Regions from separate parts of the Streptomyces globisporus C-1027 genome, predicted to be linked through region 1. Evidence: riboswitches for the same ligand, from Rfam matches in the RefSeq annotation. Region 1 holds a riboswitch; each other region holds the start of a gene.
What was found. Region 1 has a riboswitch for cobalamin ahead of WQO_RS29230 (CoA-acylating methylmalonate-semialdehyde dehydrogenase). Riboswitches for the same ligand answer to the same signal wherever they lie in the genome.
Positions count from the first base shown of each region.

Region 2: it holds a riboswitch for cobalamin, as region 1 does, so the genes downstream of both, WQO_RS24035 (ribonucleoside-diphosphate reductase subunit alpha) here and WQO_RS29230 (CoA-acylating methylmalonate-semialdehyde dehydrogenase) in region 1, are expected to answer to the same signal.
Region 3: it holds a riboswitch for cobalamin, as region 1 does, so the genes downstream of both, WQO_RS01895 (ABC transporter substrate-binding protein) here and WQO_RS29230 (CoA-acylating methylmalonate-semialdehyde dehydrogenase) in region 1, are expected to answer to the same signal.

Region 1 covers NZ_CP013738.1:6,619,136-6,624,243, forward strand. Annotated here, with positions in the region: gene WQO_RS29225 (acyl-CoA dehydrogenase family protein) at 1-731, opposite strand, end outside; gene WQO_RS29230 (CoA-acylating methylmalonate-semialdehyde dehydrogenase) at 728-2,230, opposite strand; cobalamin riboswitch at 2,458-2,636, opposite strand; gene cobF (precorrin-6A synthase (deacetylating)) at 2,729-3,616, shown strand; gene WQO_RS29240 (hypothetical protein) at 3,627-3,824, opposite strand; gene WQO_RS29245 (TetR/AcrR family transcriptional regulator) at 4,083-4,730, shown strand; gene WQO_RS29250 (MFS transporter) at 4,793-5,108, shown strand, end outside.
Region 2 covers NZ_CP013738.1:5,421,541-5,426,648, reverse strand. Annotated here, with positions in the region: gene WQO_RS24045 (hypothetical protein) at 1-575, shown strand, start outside; gene WQO_RS24040 (GNAT family N-acetyltransferase) at 575-1,084, shown strand; cobalamin riboswitch at 1,149-1,272, shown strand; gene WQO_RS24035 (ribonucleoside-diphosphate reductase subunit alpha) at 1,410-3,833, shown strand; gene WQO_RS24030 (ribonucleotide-diphosphate reductase subunit beta) at 3,833-4,852, shown strand; gene WQO_RS24025 (ABC transporter ATP-binding protein) at 5,035-5,108, shown strand, end outside.
Region 3 covers NZ_CP013738.1:469,070-474,177, forward strand. Annotated here, with positions in the region: gene WQO_RS01885 (ABC transporter ATP-binding protein) at 1-95, opposite strand, end outside; gene WQO_RS01890 (FecCD family ABC transporter permease) at 92-1,183, opposite strand; gene WQO_RS01895 (ABC transporter substrate-binding protein) at 1,180-2,226, opposite strand; cobalamin riboswitch at 2,287-2,473, opposite strand; gene WQO_RS01900 (beta-ketoacyl-[acyl-carrier-protein] synthase family protein) at 2,656-3,879, opposite strand; gene WQO_RS01905 (acyl carrier protein) at 3,876-4,151, opposite strand; gene WQO_RS01910 (acyl-CoA dehydrogenase family protein) at 4,247-5,108, opposite strand, start outside.

The sequences.
Region 1 (5,108 bases):
CGGCCGCCGTTCAGCCCGTTCATCGCGATGCGGAAGCCGCCGCCCTCCTCGCCGAGCAGCCGGTCGGCCGGGATGCGCACCCCGTCCAGCAGGACCTGCCGGGTGGGCTGCGCGTTCCACCCCATCTTCTTCTCGTTGGCCCCGAACGACATCCCGGGATCGTCCCGTTCGACGACGAACGCGGAGATGCCGCGCGGCCCGTCCTCGCCGGTGCGGGCCAGCACGATGTAGACGTGCGAGGCGCCCGCCCCGGAGATGAACTGCTTCGTCCCCGTCAGCACGTAGTGGTCGCCGTCGCGCACCGCGCGGGTGCGCAGCGCCGCCGCGTCGGACCCGGCGCCCGGCTCGGTCAGGCAGTAGCTGCCGAGCCGCTCCATGGTGCAGAGCCCCGGCAGGTAGCGGGCCCGCTGGTCCTCGGTGCCGTAACGGTCGATCATCCAGCCGACCATGTTGTGGATGGACAGATAGCCCGCGATGGAGGGGCAGCCGGTGGCCAGGGCCTCGAAGACGAGGACCCCGTCGGAGCGGGTCAGCTCCGACCCGCCGAGGTCCTCCCGTACGTAGACGCCGCCGAGGCCGAGCCCCGCAGCTTTTCGCAGGACGTCGACGGGGAAGTGCTTGTCCTGGTCCCAGGCCACCGCGTGCGGGGCGAGGTGCTCCTGGGCGAAGTCCAGGGTCGTCTCGACGACGGCGAACTGGTCGTCGGTGAGGAGCGTGGTCACGGTGCTCATCCCATGGTCGGAATCGTGAAGCTCGCGCCGTCCCGGATTCCCGAGGCGGGCCAGCGCGAAGTGACGGTCTTGGTACGGGTGTAGAAGCGGATGGCGTCCGGGCCGTGCTGGTTCAGATCGCCGAAGCCGGACCGCTTCCACCCGCCGAACGTGTGGTACGCCACCGGCACCGGGATCGGCACGTTGACGCCGACCATGCCGGTGTCGACGCGGCGCGTGAAGTCGCGGGCGGTGTCGCCGTCGCGGGTGAAGAGCGCGACGCCGTTGCCGTACGGGTGCTCCGAGGGCAGCCGCAGGGCCTCCTCGTAGTCCGCCGCACGGACGACGGACACCACCGGGCCGAAGATCTCCTCCTGGTAGATCCGCATGTCCGGGGTGACCCGGTCGAAGAGGGAAGCGCCCGCGAAGAAGCCGTCCTCGTGGCCCTTCAGGGTGAAGTCCCGCCCGTCCACGACCAGTTCGGCGCCCTCCTCGACGCCGAGGTCGACATAGCCGCGGACCCGGTCCACCGCGTCCCGGCCCACCAGCGGCCCGAAGTCGGCGTCCGGGTCGTCCGAGCGGCCGATCCGCAGCTCGGCGATCCGCTCGGTGAGCCGGGCGACGAGCGCGTCGGCGGTGGCCTCGCCGACCGGCACGGCCACCGAGATCGCCATGCACCGCTCGCCCGCCGAGCCGTAGCCGGCGCCGATCAGCGCGTCCACCGCCTGGTCCAGGTCGGCGTCCGGCATCACGATCATGTGGTTCTTCGCCCCGCCGAAACACTGCGCCCGCTTGCCGTGGGCGGCGGCGGTGGCGTAGATGTGCGCGGCGATCGGCGTCGAGCCGACGAAGCCGAGCGCCTTGACGCGCGGGTCCTCCAGAAGGGTGTCAACGGCCTCCTTGCCGCCGTTGACGACATTGAGGACGCCCGGCGGAAGCCCCGCCTCCAGGAACAGTTCGGCCAGCCGCAGCGGAACCGACGGGTCGCGCTCCGACGGCTTCAGGATGAAGGCGTTTCCGCAGGCCAGGGCGGGGGCCGCCTTCCACAGCGGGATCATCGCGGGGAAGTTGAACGGGGTGATGCCCGCGACCACTCCGAGCGGCCGGCGCAGCGAGTGGACGTCTATCCCGGCGCCCGCGTTGTCGCTGAACTCGCCCTTCAGCAGATGGGGGACGCCCGCGGCGAACTCCACCACGTCCATTCCGCGCGCGATGTCGCCGTGCGCGTCGGCCACGGTCTTGCCGTGCTCGGAGGAGAGCAGCCGGGCCAGGGAGTCCTTCTCCTTCTCCACCAGCTGGAGGAAGCGCAGCAGCACACGGGCGCGGCGCTGGGGGTTCCACTCGCCCCACTCGCGCTGCGCCTCGACGGCGTCGGCGACCGCCGCCTCGGTCTCGGCCCGGTCGGCCAGAGGAACCCGGGCCTGCACCCGGCCGGTGTTGGGATCGAAGACATCGCCATAGCCGCCCGAGGTGCCGGACGTGTGCTTGCCGCCGATGAAATGGGTGAGTTCGCGGACCATGGAGACCTGCTCTCGTCGGTGAGATCGTCAGGAGAGATCCGGGGATGGCGCACGGCTGCCACCGGCCCACGCACCGGTCGGGTGCACGGGGGCGCGGAAGGGCTGCCGCCGGAGGGGGGCGCGAAGGGCGGAGGCCGTCAGGGGGCGGGGAGAACCGCTCGCCGGGACGTGCCTGCGGGGCCGTGGGTGCGGACCGGTGCCATGCGTGTCTGCTCCATCCTCGTGGAAACACGGAACATCCCGCGGCCGGTATCCTGACTCCCGGATCGACGCCCGTCCCCCTGCCTTCCCGACGGCTGCTGCACCGTCAGTGGCGTGTCCTGCGAGGACGGACTCCCCGGTCACAGTGGCGGGACCGCGCCGGAATCACACCGGCTTCCCTGACACCACGGGCCTTGAGGGCGATCAGCTGCACACCGACCACCCCGCTGCTCACGAACATATAGTTGGACGTCCTAGTAAGTCCACCCCGCCTCGCCCCTGGCATGATCGGCCGACATGGCAGACAAGGCAGACATGGCACATGCCGGCGAGGCCCCCCGGCACGTCCTCGTCATCGGCATCGGCGCCGGTGACCCCGACCACCTGACCCTCGCCGCGGTGAAGGCCATGCGCCGGGCCGACGTCTTCTTCGTGCTCGGCAAGGGCAGGGAGAAGGAGTCGCTGACCCGGCTGCGGCGCGACATCCTCGACGAACACCTCACCGGCCCCTACCGCGTGGTGGAGGCCGGTGACCCGTGGCGCGACCGCACCCAGGAGGATGCCGCGCGCTACACCTCGGCGGTGCACGACTGGCGCCACCGCCGCGCCGACATCTGCGAACGCCTGATCATCGAGGAGCTCGCACCGGGGCAGTGCGGAGCCTTCCTGGTGTGGGGCGACCCGGCCCTGTACGACAGCACCCTCGCGATCCTCGACGACATCCGGGGGCGCGGCACGGTGGAGTTCGGCCACGAGGTGATTCCCGGCATCAGCAGCGTCTCCGCCCTCGCCGCCCGGCACCGCGTCACCCTGAACCAGGTCGGCCGCCCCATCCACATCACCCCCGGCAGACGGCTGGCCCAGGGCTTCCCCGAGGACGACGGCGACATCGTCGTGATGCTCGACGGCCATGAGACCTTCACCCGTCTGACGGGCCGGGGCCTGTGGATCCACTGGGGCGCGTACATCGGCACCCCCGACGAGATCCTGGTCTCGGGCCCGCTCGACGAGGTGGCCGACGAGATCAGCCGCGTGCGCGCGGAGGCCCGCGAACGGCACGGCTGGATCATGGACACCTATCTGCTGCGGCAGGGGCCGAGCGATGAGAAGGCGGCGGCCGGCGAGGAGACGGCGGGCCGCCCGGCGGACGGCGCGGACGGTTCGGTGGGCGGCCCGCTCGGCTGACCGGCCGGCGTCAGCGTCGGGACTCGTGTTCCCGGATGACGCCCAGCCCATGACCGAGGCTCGGGCACTCGGCGCTCAGGTCGTCACCGCGCACCAGGTAGTTGTCCACCCGGCCGTCCGTCGGCCGCTCGACGGCGCGGTACTGCGTGCCGTTCACGGTGATCGTCCAGTCGTCGCCGTCCTGGGCCCACCCGACTGTCTTCTTCATATGACGTCTTCCGTTCCTCGATCGGCCCTCCGGGGATCGGCAGGGCCGTGTAGTGGGAAGAAGAACGGCTTGTGACGCTCCGTGGTTCCGCATTCCCCTACGCCATTCGGTTACATCTGGGTCACTGCCTCCGCACAGTCGAGACGGGCGACCTGACCGACAGTCAGGGAGCGGGTGGCGAACAGTCGAACGGTCGGGGAACCCATGACGCACACCACTGGGTAGACACTGTCTACTCGGTGGTGCTAGAAGTTCTCCATGGAGGACGGAACCCCGCTGCGGGAACGACTGGTGGACATCGGCGTCGAGATCGTGGCGGCCGAGGGGACCGCGGCGCTGGGGCTGCGGGAGATCGCCCGGCGTGCCGGTGTCTCGCACGGTGCTCCGCGCCGCTACTTCCCGACCCACCGCTCGCTGCTCTCCGCCATCGCGGGACGCGGGTTCGACGCCTTGAAGGACCGGCTCGACACCTCCCTCCGGCCGGACGGCGACCCGCGCGCCCAGGTGTGTCTCCTCGCCGACGTCTACGTCGGTTTCGCCGTCGAGCACCGCCCGATGTTCGAGCTGATGTTCCGCCACGACCTGCTGGACGGCGGCGACGAGGCCGACGGCCGGCCCAGGCTGCGGGAGAAGACCCTCCCGCTGTTCGCGTCGCTCGTCGCCCTGGTCGCCCGGCACCAGCAGACCGGAGCCGCCCGCCGGCCGTCCCCCGGACCCGAGCCCGCCCCGGATGTCGTGGCCGCCGCCCTCTGGGCGAACCTCCACGGCGTCGCCCAACTGTGGAGCTGGGGAAGCCTGTCGCTCACCCTCGACGCCCCCTCGCCGGGCGACCCGCACGCCCACGAGAGCCTGGCGCCGCTGATCGCCCGGACCGTCGACGCCCACCTCGGACCGGCGAACCCGTGACCGGCGCCGCGACCGCCTCCGTCCGGCCCCGCCTCGCCCTCGCGGGCAGCATCGCCGGGGCGATGATCGTCGCGCTCGACGGCTCCGTCCTCTTCGTGGCCCAGCCCAGCCTGCAGCGCGATCTCTCCGCGAGCCTCGCCCAGGTGCAGTGGACGAGTACGGCCTACCTCCTCGCGGTGGCGAGTCTTCTCGTCCTCGCCGGACGGCTGGGGGACCGGTACGGCCACACCCGTCTGCTCCTCACCGGATCGCTCGGCTTCGGGGCCGCGTCCGCGGGCATCGCCGTGGCGCCCTCGGTCGGCTGGGTCATCGCGCTGCGCGCCGTACAAGGCGTGTGCGGAGCCCTGCTGCAGCCCGCGACGCTGGCGCTGCTGCGCC
Region 2 (5,108 bases), 1.2 Mb from region 1:
CGCAGACAGCGGCCGACCGGAGTTCCTCGGCCGATCCGGCGCCCGACCGGGCGGAGTTGGAGGCGCGGGCGAGCGCCGCGCAGCTCGTCGCGGAGCATGTGTGGGTGACCGAGGCCGCGGGCTACACCCTGGCGCGCCAGTCCGTCGGGGTGCTCGGCGACGACGGGTTCGGCAGCGTCTACACCGAGCCGGACGGCGGGCAGATCCGGCTGTCGGTGGAACGCCTCCCGCACGCCGACGCCGACTGCACGGACGGCCCCGCGCCGGGCGGCGGCCAGCAGCCCCTGGTGACCTGTGAGCGCGACGGCGGACAGTGGTACAGCGCCACGGAGTCGGGCCACTCCTACGCCCGGGAACAGGACGGCCTGGTGGTGACGTTGAGCGGAACACGCCAGGAGGTGGACCGGCCGACGCTGCGTGCGGCGGCGCGGGCCGCCCACCGCGCCGACGACTACGAGCTGGACCAGGTACTGCCGCCCGCCGGGGAGGCCTCCGGGCGAGCGCCGGTCGAGCGCGGCGATCTGCCGACGGAGGGCGACGGGGCCCCGGACAACGAAGTGGGAGCGAGCGGCTGATGGATCTGACGATCAGGGTGGCCGAGCCGGCCGAGTACGGCGTGCTCGGCGAGATCGTCGCCGAGGCGTATCTCGGCGACGGTCTGCTGCACGGGCCGCAGGACCCGTATCTCCGCAAACTGCGGGCGGTGGAGCAGCGGGCGGCCGAGGCGGAGACGCTGGTCGCGCTCGACGCGGACGGGGCGGTGCTCGGCGGTGTGACCTATGCCGCTCCCGGCACGCCGTGGCGCGACATCGCCGGTCCGGACGAGGCCGAATTCCGGATGCTGGCCGTGGCCCGCGAGGGGCGCGGACGGGGCGTGGGAGAGGCGCTCGTACGGGCGTGCATCGAGCGGGCCCGGTCGGCGGAAGGTGTCCGGGCGCTGGTGCTGTCGACGCAGCCGGCCATGCTCTCAGCCCATAGGATCTACCGGCGGCTCGGCTTTCTGCGGACCCCCGAACGGGACTGGGAACCGGTGCCGGGCCTACGGCTCATGACCTTCCGGCTGCCGCTGGAGGCGGTGTCCTGAGGGGCACATGAAATCGACGCGACACAACATGTGGGGGCCGCAGCATCTGGCGGCCCCCACATGTATGCTCGACCTCGCTGTCGCCGCAGGGGAATCCGGTGCGAATCCGGAACTGTCCCGCAACGGTGTGATCAGTGTGCTTTTGCGCACCTGCAAGTCCGAAGACCTGTCGACAGTGCGTCCGGCTCGACCGAACCGGATGCCAGACGTCCGGGCCTCGCGGATAGGCCGGTGGACGCCGTCAGCAGTGCTGCCCCGCCCCGGGTTTCGCGCTGCCCGGCTTCCCCGCCTTCCACAGGCCCCCTGCCGAGCGAGGGAAAGCCCAGTGACCATCGCGCCCGCCGATCCGGTTTCAGCCACCGAATCCGCCGAGTCCGCAGCGTCCACCACGGCCGGGAAAGTCCCGAACGACGGACCCGGGACCGCTCTGCTGCGGACCCTGACCGACCTCACCGTCGATCTTCCCGACACCGACCCCGGACGGGTCGCCGCCGCAGCGCTGCGCGGGCGTAACGCCCGCTCCGACGAGGCCGAGCTGCGCATGCTGGCCACCGAGGCCGCCGCGGGGCTGATCTCCGAGGACCCGGCGTACTCCCGGCTGGCCGCCCGGCTGCTGACCCTCTCGATCGCCGACGAGGCGGCGGGCCAGGGCGCGACGTCCTTCTCCGCCTCGGTCACCGTGGGCCACCGCGAGGGCCTGATCGCCGACCGCACCGCCGCCTTCGTCGAGCTGCACGCGAAGGCGCTGGACGAGCTGGTCGAGCGGACGCTGGCCGAGGGCGCCGACGACCGCTTCGGCTACTTCGGTCTCCGTACGCTGCACAGCCGTTACCTGCTGCGCCACCCGATCACCCGGCAGGTCATCGAGACCCCGCAGCACTTCATGCTGCGCGTGGCCGCGGGCCTCGCCGAGGACGAGTCGGCGCGGGCGCTGGACGAGGTCGCCGCGCTCTACGGGCTGATGAGCAAGCTGGACTACCTCCCGTCCTCCCCCACCCTCTTCAACTCCGGTACGCGGCACCCGCAGATGTCCTCCTGCTATCTGCTGGACTCGCCGAAGGACGAGCTGGACTCGATCTACGACCGCTACCACCAGGTGGCGCGGCTCTCGAAGCACGCGGGCGGCATCGGTCTGTCGTACTCCCGCATCCGCGCCCGGGGTTCGCTGATCCGGGGCACCAACGGGCACTCCAACGGCATCGTGCCGTTCCTCAAGACGCTGGACGCCTCGGTGGCGGCGGTGAACCAGGGCGGCCGGCGCAAGGGCGCCGCGGCGGTCTACCTGGAGACCTGGCACGCGGACATCGAGGAGTTCCTGGAGCTCCGCGACAACACCGGTGAGGACCAGCGGCGTACGCACAACCTGAACCTGGCGCACTGGATCCCGGACGAGTTCATGCGCCGGGTCGACGCGGACACCGAGTGGTCGCTGTTCTCCCCGGCGGACGTGCCCGAGCTGGTCGACCTGTGGGGCGACGAGTTCGACGCGGCCTACCGCGCGGCCGAGGCGAAGGGCCTGGCCCGCAAGACGATGCCGGCGCGTGAGCTGTACGGCCGGATGATGCGGACCCTCGCGCAGACCGGCCAGGGCTGGATGACGTTCAAGGACGCCTCCAACCGGACCGCCAACCAGACCGCCGAGCCGGGCCGGGTCGTGCACTCGTCGAACCTGTGCACGGAGATCCTTGAGGTCACCAACGACGGCGAGACGGCCGTCTGCAACCTGGGCTCGGTCAACCTGGGCGCCTTCGTGGCGAACGGCTCGATCGACTGGGACCGCCTGGACTCCACCGTCCGTACGGCCGTGACCTTCCTGGACCGGGTCGTCGACATCAACTTCTACCCGACCGAGCAGGCCGGGAACTCCAACTCCCGCTGGCGGCCGGTCGGCCTGGGGGCCATGGGCCTCCAGGACGTCTTCTTCCAGCTGCGCCTGCCGTTCGACTCACCCGAGGCGCGCGCGCTCTCCACGAAGATCTCCGAGCGGATCATGCTGGCCGCGTACGAGGCGTCCTGCGACCTCGCCGAGCGCTCGGGCCCGCTGCCCGCGTGGTCCGAGACGCGTGCCGCGCGCGGGGTGCTGCACCCCGACCACTACGCCACCGAGCTGAACTGGCCGGAGCGCTGGGACGCCCTGCGCGCCCGGGTCGCGAAGACCGGGATGCGCAACTCCCTGCTGCTCGCCATCGCGCCGACCGCGACGATCGCCTCGATCGCCGGCGTGTACGAGTGCATCGAGCCGCAGGTCTCCAACCTGTTCAAGCGCGAGACGCTCAGCGGTGAGTTCCTCCAGGTCAACGCCTACCTGGTGGACGAGCTGAAGAAGCTCGGCGTGTGGGACGCCCGCACCCGTGAGGCGCTGCGCGAGGCCAGTGGCTCCGTGCAGGGCTTCGCCTGGATCCCGGAGGACGTGCGGGCGCTGTACCGCACGGCGTGGGAGATCCCGCAGCGCGGCCTGATCGACATGGCGGCGGCCCGTACGCCGTTCCTGGACCAGAGCCAGTCGCTCAACCTGTTCCTGGAGACGCCGACGATCGGCAAGCTCTCCTCGATGTACGCGTACGCCTGGAAGCAGGGGCTGAAGACGACGTACTACCTGCGTTCGCGCCCGGCGACCCGGATCGCCCGTGCCGCGTCCGGCCAGGCGTCGGCCGCCGCCCCCATTCCCGTACAGCAGGCTTCGGCGCCCGACGCGGACGCCATCGCCTGCTCTCTTGAGAACCCCGAGTCCTGCGAGGCCTGCCAGTAATGAGCACCACCAGCAACGAGAAGAACCTGCTCGACCCGGGATTCGAGCTGACCCTGCGTCCCATGCGCTACCCGGACTTCTACGAGCGCTACCGGGACGCGATCAAGAACACCTGGACCGTGGAGGAGGTCGACCTCCACTCGGACGTCGCCGACCTCGCGAAGCTGTCGCCGGGTGAGCAGCACATGATCGGGCGGCTGGTGGCGTTCTTCGCGACCGGTGACTCGATCGTCTCGAACAACCTCGTGCTGACGCTGTACAAGCACATCAACTCCCCCGAGGCGCGGCTGTACCTGTCGCGGCAGCTCTTCGAGGAGGCCGTGCACGTCCAGTTCTACCTGACGCTCCTGGACACCTATCTGCCCGACCCGGACGACCGGGCGGCGGCGTTCGACGCGGTCGAGGAGATCCCGTCGATCCGCGAGAAGGCGCAGTTCTGCTTCAAGTGGATGGACTCGGTCGAGAAGATCGAGCGGCTGGAGACGAAGGCGGACCGCCGTCGCTTCCTGCTGAACCTGATCTGCTTCGCGGCCTGCATCGAGGGGCTGTTCTTCTACGGGGCGTTCGCCTACGTGTACTGGTTCCGCTCGCGCGGTCTGCTGCACGGCCTCGCCACGGGCACCAACTGGGTGTTCCGTGACGAGACGATGCACATGAACTTCGCGTTCGAGGTCGTGGACACCGTCCGCAAGGAGGAGCCGGAGCTCTTCGACGACGCGCTCCAGCAGCAGGTCACCGACATGCTGAAGGAGGCCGTCGAGGCGGAGCTCCAGTTCGGCCGCGACCTGTGCGGCGAGGGCCTGCCGGGCATGAACACCGAGTCGATGCGCCAGTACCTGGAGTGCGTCGCCGACCAGCGCCTCGCCCGCCTCGGCTTCCCGACGGTGTACGGCTCGGAGAACCCGTTCTCCTTCATGGAGCTGCAGGGCGTCCAGGAGCTGACGAACTTCTTCGAGCGCCGCCCGTCCGCCTACCAGGTGGCGGTCGAGGGCTCGGTCGGGTTCGACGACGACTTCTAGACCCGCTCCGGAATCTGAAGGGCCCCACCGTGCCGCTGAGCACGGTGGGGCCTTCCGCGTCCCCTGACGGCATGACGAGAACCGGCCGAACGGAAAAACACTTGGACTAGACCAAGCCTCGGCGTGCACACTCTCAGATCGATCACGCCCGACCGGGCCCGGATCGCTCCAGAGAGGCGGACATGCCCGTCATAGAAGTGGCAGACCTCGTCAAGGAGTTCAGCCGGCCCACACGGCAGGAGGGCCGCTTCGCGGG
Region 3 (5,108 bases), 6.2 Mb from region 1:
CCCGGCGGCGGGGTGATGTCGACGCCGTCGAGGATGAGCCGGCCGCCCGCCGCCCGGCCGACGCGCTCGGCGCGCAGGCCCGTGGAAACGCTCATGACGTGCTCCTGGTGCGGTACAGGACGAGGACGAAGGCGGGGACGCCGATCAGGGCCGTGACGACGCCGACCGGTACTTCCTGCGGGTCGAGGACGGTCCGGGCGAGGGTGTCGACCCAGACCAGGAAGACGGCCCCGGCGAGCGCGGTGACCGGGAGGAGCCGCCGGTGTCCGGAGCCGGTGAGGGCGCGGGCGGCGTGCGGCAGGACCAGGCCGACGAAGCCGATCGCCCCGGCCGCGCTGACCAGGGCGGCGGTCAGCAGGGCGGTCGTGCACAGCAGCACGATCCGGGTGCGGGCGACGTTCACGCCGAGCGCGGCGGCGGCGTCCTGCCCGAAGGCGAAGGCGTCGAGCGTACGGGCGTGGGCCAGGCAGACCACCAGGCAGACGGCGAGGACGGCGGAGCACAGGGCGACCTCGCTCCAGCCGACGCCGCTGAGCGAGCCGAGGAGCCAGAACAGCACCCCGCGGGTCTGCTCGGCGTCGGCGGAGGTCATCACGACGAAGGAGGTGAGGGCGGAGAAGAGCTGCATCGCGGCGACGCCGGAGAGGACGACGCGGTCGGTGGAGCCGCCGAGGGTGTGGCTGAGCAGCAGCACCAGGGCGAAGGAGAGGAGCGCCCCGACGAACGCTCCGGCCGACAGCGACACCGCTCCCCCGCCGACCCCGAGGACGACCACGACGACCGCCCCGGTGGAGGCGCCGGAGGAGACACCGAGGACGAAGGGGTCGGCGAGCGGGTTGCGCAGCAGCGATTGCATCACCGTGCCGCACACCGCGAGCCCGGCGCCGCACACGGCGGCGAGGAGGGTACGCGGCATCCGCAGATTCCAGATGATGCCGTCCCGGATCGGGCTGAGGTCACTCGCGCCGAACCCGAGGTGCGCGGCGACGGTCGACCAGACGTCGGGGACGGAGATCCGGGCGGGCCCGATGGTGACGGCGACCGCGACGGAGGCCAGGAGGAGGAGTAGTCCGCCGCCCCACAGCAGGACGGTGAGCGGCGCGCCGACCCGGGCGGGAACGTCCGGGCGGGCGGCAGGCGGCGCGTCGGCCGTCTTCGCGGCCGTACGGCTGTCGGTGCTCACCCCGCGAGCCCGAAGTCGCGCAGTCCGGCCGCGACACGCTCCAGTCCCTCGACGGTCCGGATGGTGGGGTTCATGGCCTGGCCGCTGAGCAGCACGTAGCGGCGGTTCTTGACGGCGTCCATCGTCTTCGTGACCGGGTTGGACTCCAGGAACTCGATCTTCTTCTCGGCGCTCTCGGCGGTCTGCGTCGTGCGGCTGAGGTCGCCGATGACCAGGACGTCGGGGTTGCGGTCGGCGACGGTCTCCCAGCTGATCTGGGGCCATTCGTCATGGGTGTCGTCGAAGACGTTCTTCGCTCCGAGCTCCTTGGTGATGACGCCGGGGGCACCGCAGCAGCCCGCGAGATAGGGGGCCTTGGAGTCGGAGAACCAGTAGAGGAGGGAGGCGTCGGAGGCGTCGATGCCGTCGGTGGCCTTCTCCACCCGGGCCCGGAGCTTCTTCACCAGGGCGTCGCCGCGTTCGGGGACACCGAACACCTGGGCCAGTTCGCGTACTTCGGTGTAGACGCTGTCCATCGTCAGGGGTGCGGTGCGGGCCCCGTCGCCGCTGCCGCTGTTGTCCTTGCCGACGCAGTCGGCGGGCGAGACGTAGGTCGGGACGCCGAGCTTCTCGAACTGTTCGCGCGGGGCGACGCCGCCCTTGGCGAGGGTCGAGGCGAAGGAGGCGGAGAGGAAGTCGGGCTCCTTGTCGAGGACCTTCTCCGAGGAGGGCCGGTTCTCCGATATCCGCTCGACGCCCGCGTTGGCCTTCTCCAGCCCCTTCATCACCGGGTCGCTCCAGGTGGCGGTACCGGCGAGCCGGTCGGCCAGGCCGAGCGAGAGGAGGATCTCGGTGGACCCCTGGTCGACGGAGACGGCCTGCTGGGGCGGCGCCTTCACCGTGACGGTGCGCCCGCAGTTCTTCAGGGTGAGCGGGAAGCCCTCGGCCTTCTTCCCGTCGGTGGCTCCGGTGCTCCCGCCCTCGCCGCAGGCGGTCAGCAGGAGGAGTCCGGCCGCGAGCAGGGCGGCGGTACGTATCGGAGCGGGGGTGGCCGTGGACAGCACGAAGGACCTCTGTGTCTCTGGGCCCAGCCGCGGAGCCCGTCGTACGGTTCCCGTGCCCCGGTGCGGGCGCGGGTGCCAGCAGGTCTTCGGACTCGGGTTCGTCCGGGCGGGACGCCTTCCCGGAGCACGCGTGTGCTCCAGTGGCCGTGGCCCCGCCCGTCCCCCTCACCGCTGCGCGTCAGTTCCGGATTCGCACCGGATTCCCTGACCCCGTCGCTGGGGTTCGACTGGCCCCGGCAAGCTATCACGCGTCTTCTCGCAGCTCGGGCGCGGTGCGGTGGGTCACGGCCGCGGGGCCGGTACGGCGCGGGGCCGGTACGGCGCGGGGTCGGCCCGCCGTACCGGCTGTGCGGATTCCGCTCGGGCAGGCCCAGGGCCTGGCGCCACCTTCCCGTCGTCGCCCGGCAGACGGGAAGGTGACGCCGGCCCCTACGGAGCCTGGAGGGCGATCACCGCGTTCTGGCCGCCGAAGCCGAAGGAGTGGCTGACGGCCCGTCGTACGGGGACCTCGCGCGGGGTCTTGGTGACACAGTCGATGGCGAACCCGGGCTCGGGGGCGTCCAGGTTCGCGATCGGCGGGATCACCCCGTGCTGGAGCGTGAGGATCGTCAGGCCCGCCTCGATGGCGCCGGCCGCCCCCATGCAGTGGCCCAGTACGCCCTTGGGGGCGGTGACGGGCGGCCGGTGCGGGTAGGCCCGGCCGATCAGGGCGGCTTCTGTGGCGTCGCCCTGCGGGGTCGACGTGCCGTGCGCGTTGACGTGGTCGACGTCCTCGGCCCGCCAGCCCGCGTCGCGCAGCGCGGCGTCGACGGCCGCCCGTGCGACCTCCCCGGCAGGGTGCGGGCTGGTGGGGTGATGGGCGTCGGTGGTGGCCCCGGCGCCCGCGATCAGCGCTCGGGGAGAGGCTCCTCGGGCGCGGGCCTCCTCGGCCCGCTCCAGGACCATGATCGCCGCGCCCTCGCCCATGACGATCCCGGTCCGGTCGGCGGCGAAGGGGCGGCAGAGGCGGGCGGGGTCGCCGTCCCGCGGTGCCGCGGCGCCGGAGCGCGCGAAACCGGTCATGGCGACGGGGAAGACGATCGACTCGGTGGCCCCGGCGATGGCGATGTCGCACTGGCCCAACGTGAGCATGTCCCGGGCCACCGACAGCGCGGTCACCCCGGACGAGCAGGCGGTACACGGGGCCAGACTCGGTCCGGTGGCCTTCATCGCGATGGCGATCTCGGCCGCAGGCATGTTCGGGATGGTCAGCAGGATGCCCGAGGGCGAGGTGGCCTCGGGGCCGCGTCGCTCCAGGGCGACGGCCTGTTCGGTGAGTCCGGCGGATCCTCCGCTGCTGGTGCCGACCACGACGGCGACCCGGGTCCCGTCCCAGTGCGCCGGGTCGAGCCCGGCGTCGGCGACCGCCTCCCGGGCGGCCAGGAGGGCGAACTTGACGTACCGGCCCATCCGGAACGCGGACCTGCCGCCGACCGCGTCGTCGAGGTCGATGCCGGAGACCGTACAGGCGAAGTCGACGGCGCAGCCTTGCAGTTCGGGGACGGTGCGGGCGGGTGAGAGGCCGGCGCGGACTCCGCCCCAGGTGGTGTCGGTGGTGTGGCCGACCGGGGTGATCATCCCCAGTCCCGTCACGGCGATGGCGGGTCGTTTCATCGGGTGTTGCTCACCGGCACCGTCGCCTCGGCCGCCGTGCTGCCGACGGCTTCGTCGATGTACGCGGAGATGTCGGCCAGCGTGGCGTCCTTGTAGAGCTTCTCGGAGTCGGCGTCGACGCCCAGGGTCTCCTTAATGATGACGGCGAACTCGGCGACCGCGAGGGAGTCCATCTCCAGGCTGTCCATGGTGGACTCCGGCAGGACCTCGTGGGCGGGCACCTTGAACGTCCCGGTCAGCACCTCGGTGATCTTGGGGTGAATGGTCTTCATGGTGATTCCTCTCATCGGGTTCGTCGAGATCGTCCGAGCGGCGGGGGAAAACGGTGCTGCCCACCTCCCGAAATAACTGGATGACGATCTTCCGGTTACGCCTTCCGGTGAACCGATTCATCTACGCTCACCTGCGGCTTCTCGAACCATCGGGAGAGCACCGATGTGGTTCCCCAGTACGCCAGGAGGACCCCACGGGTGCCGAGCGCCGCGACCTTCTCACGCAGCGGACGCCTCCGGCTGCCGCAGACGGGCCGCCGGAACTCCGCCGCCCGCCCCCGGATTCCCGCCCTGCGACTCCGGTGCCAGGCCGCATCGGGGTCGTCGTAGACGTCCGCGTAACGCGGTCCGGCGATCGGCCAGTCCGACATCAGCCGCTCGGGCAGGGCGAAGGACGCCACCAGGGCGGGGGTGTGTTCGGCCACGACGACGGTCGCCGCCTCCACCGCGTCGGGCAGAAAGGTGACCTGATCGGCGGTCAGCCGTCCGGCGGCGAGCAGGTCGCCGCCGTTGCGGGCGATCCACCGGAGGGCGAAGAGCCGGCGCAGCTCGGTGAGCCGTTCGCGCGCCGCGCCCTCGGGCAGGGTGGCGACGGCCTCGGCGTACGCTTCGTCCGCCTGCCGGTAGGCGTACGCCTCGACGCCGCGCAGCGCGGCCGACGACGCGGCGTTCCAGCGGCCGAGCGGGTCGCCGGGCGGGGCGGCGCTCATCCGCGCCCGGGCGCGGGCGAACCAGAGGTCCTCGACGGCCGCGAACAGCCGGCCGAGGAAGGCGGGGTCGTCCAGGTCTCCGGGGCCGTCGCCGTCGGCCGTGTCCCGGTCGGTGGCGCTGAAGAGCATCTCGGCGGCGGCCTTGGCGTGGACGGCGAGGTTGTCGCCCTCGGCGGTGATCGCGCCCTCGATGCCGGTGACCAGCTCGGTCATTCCGTTGTTCTCCAGAAGACCCTGGGCTCCGCAT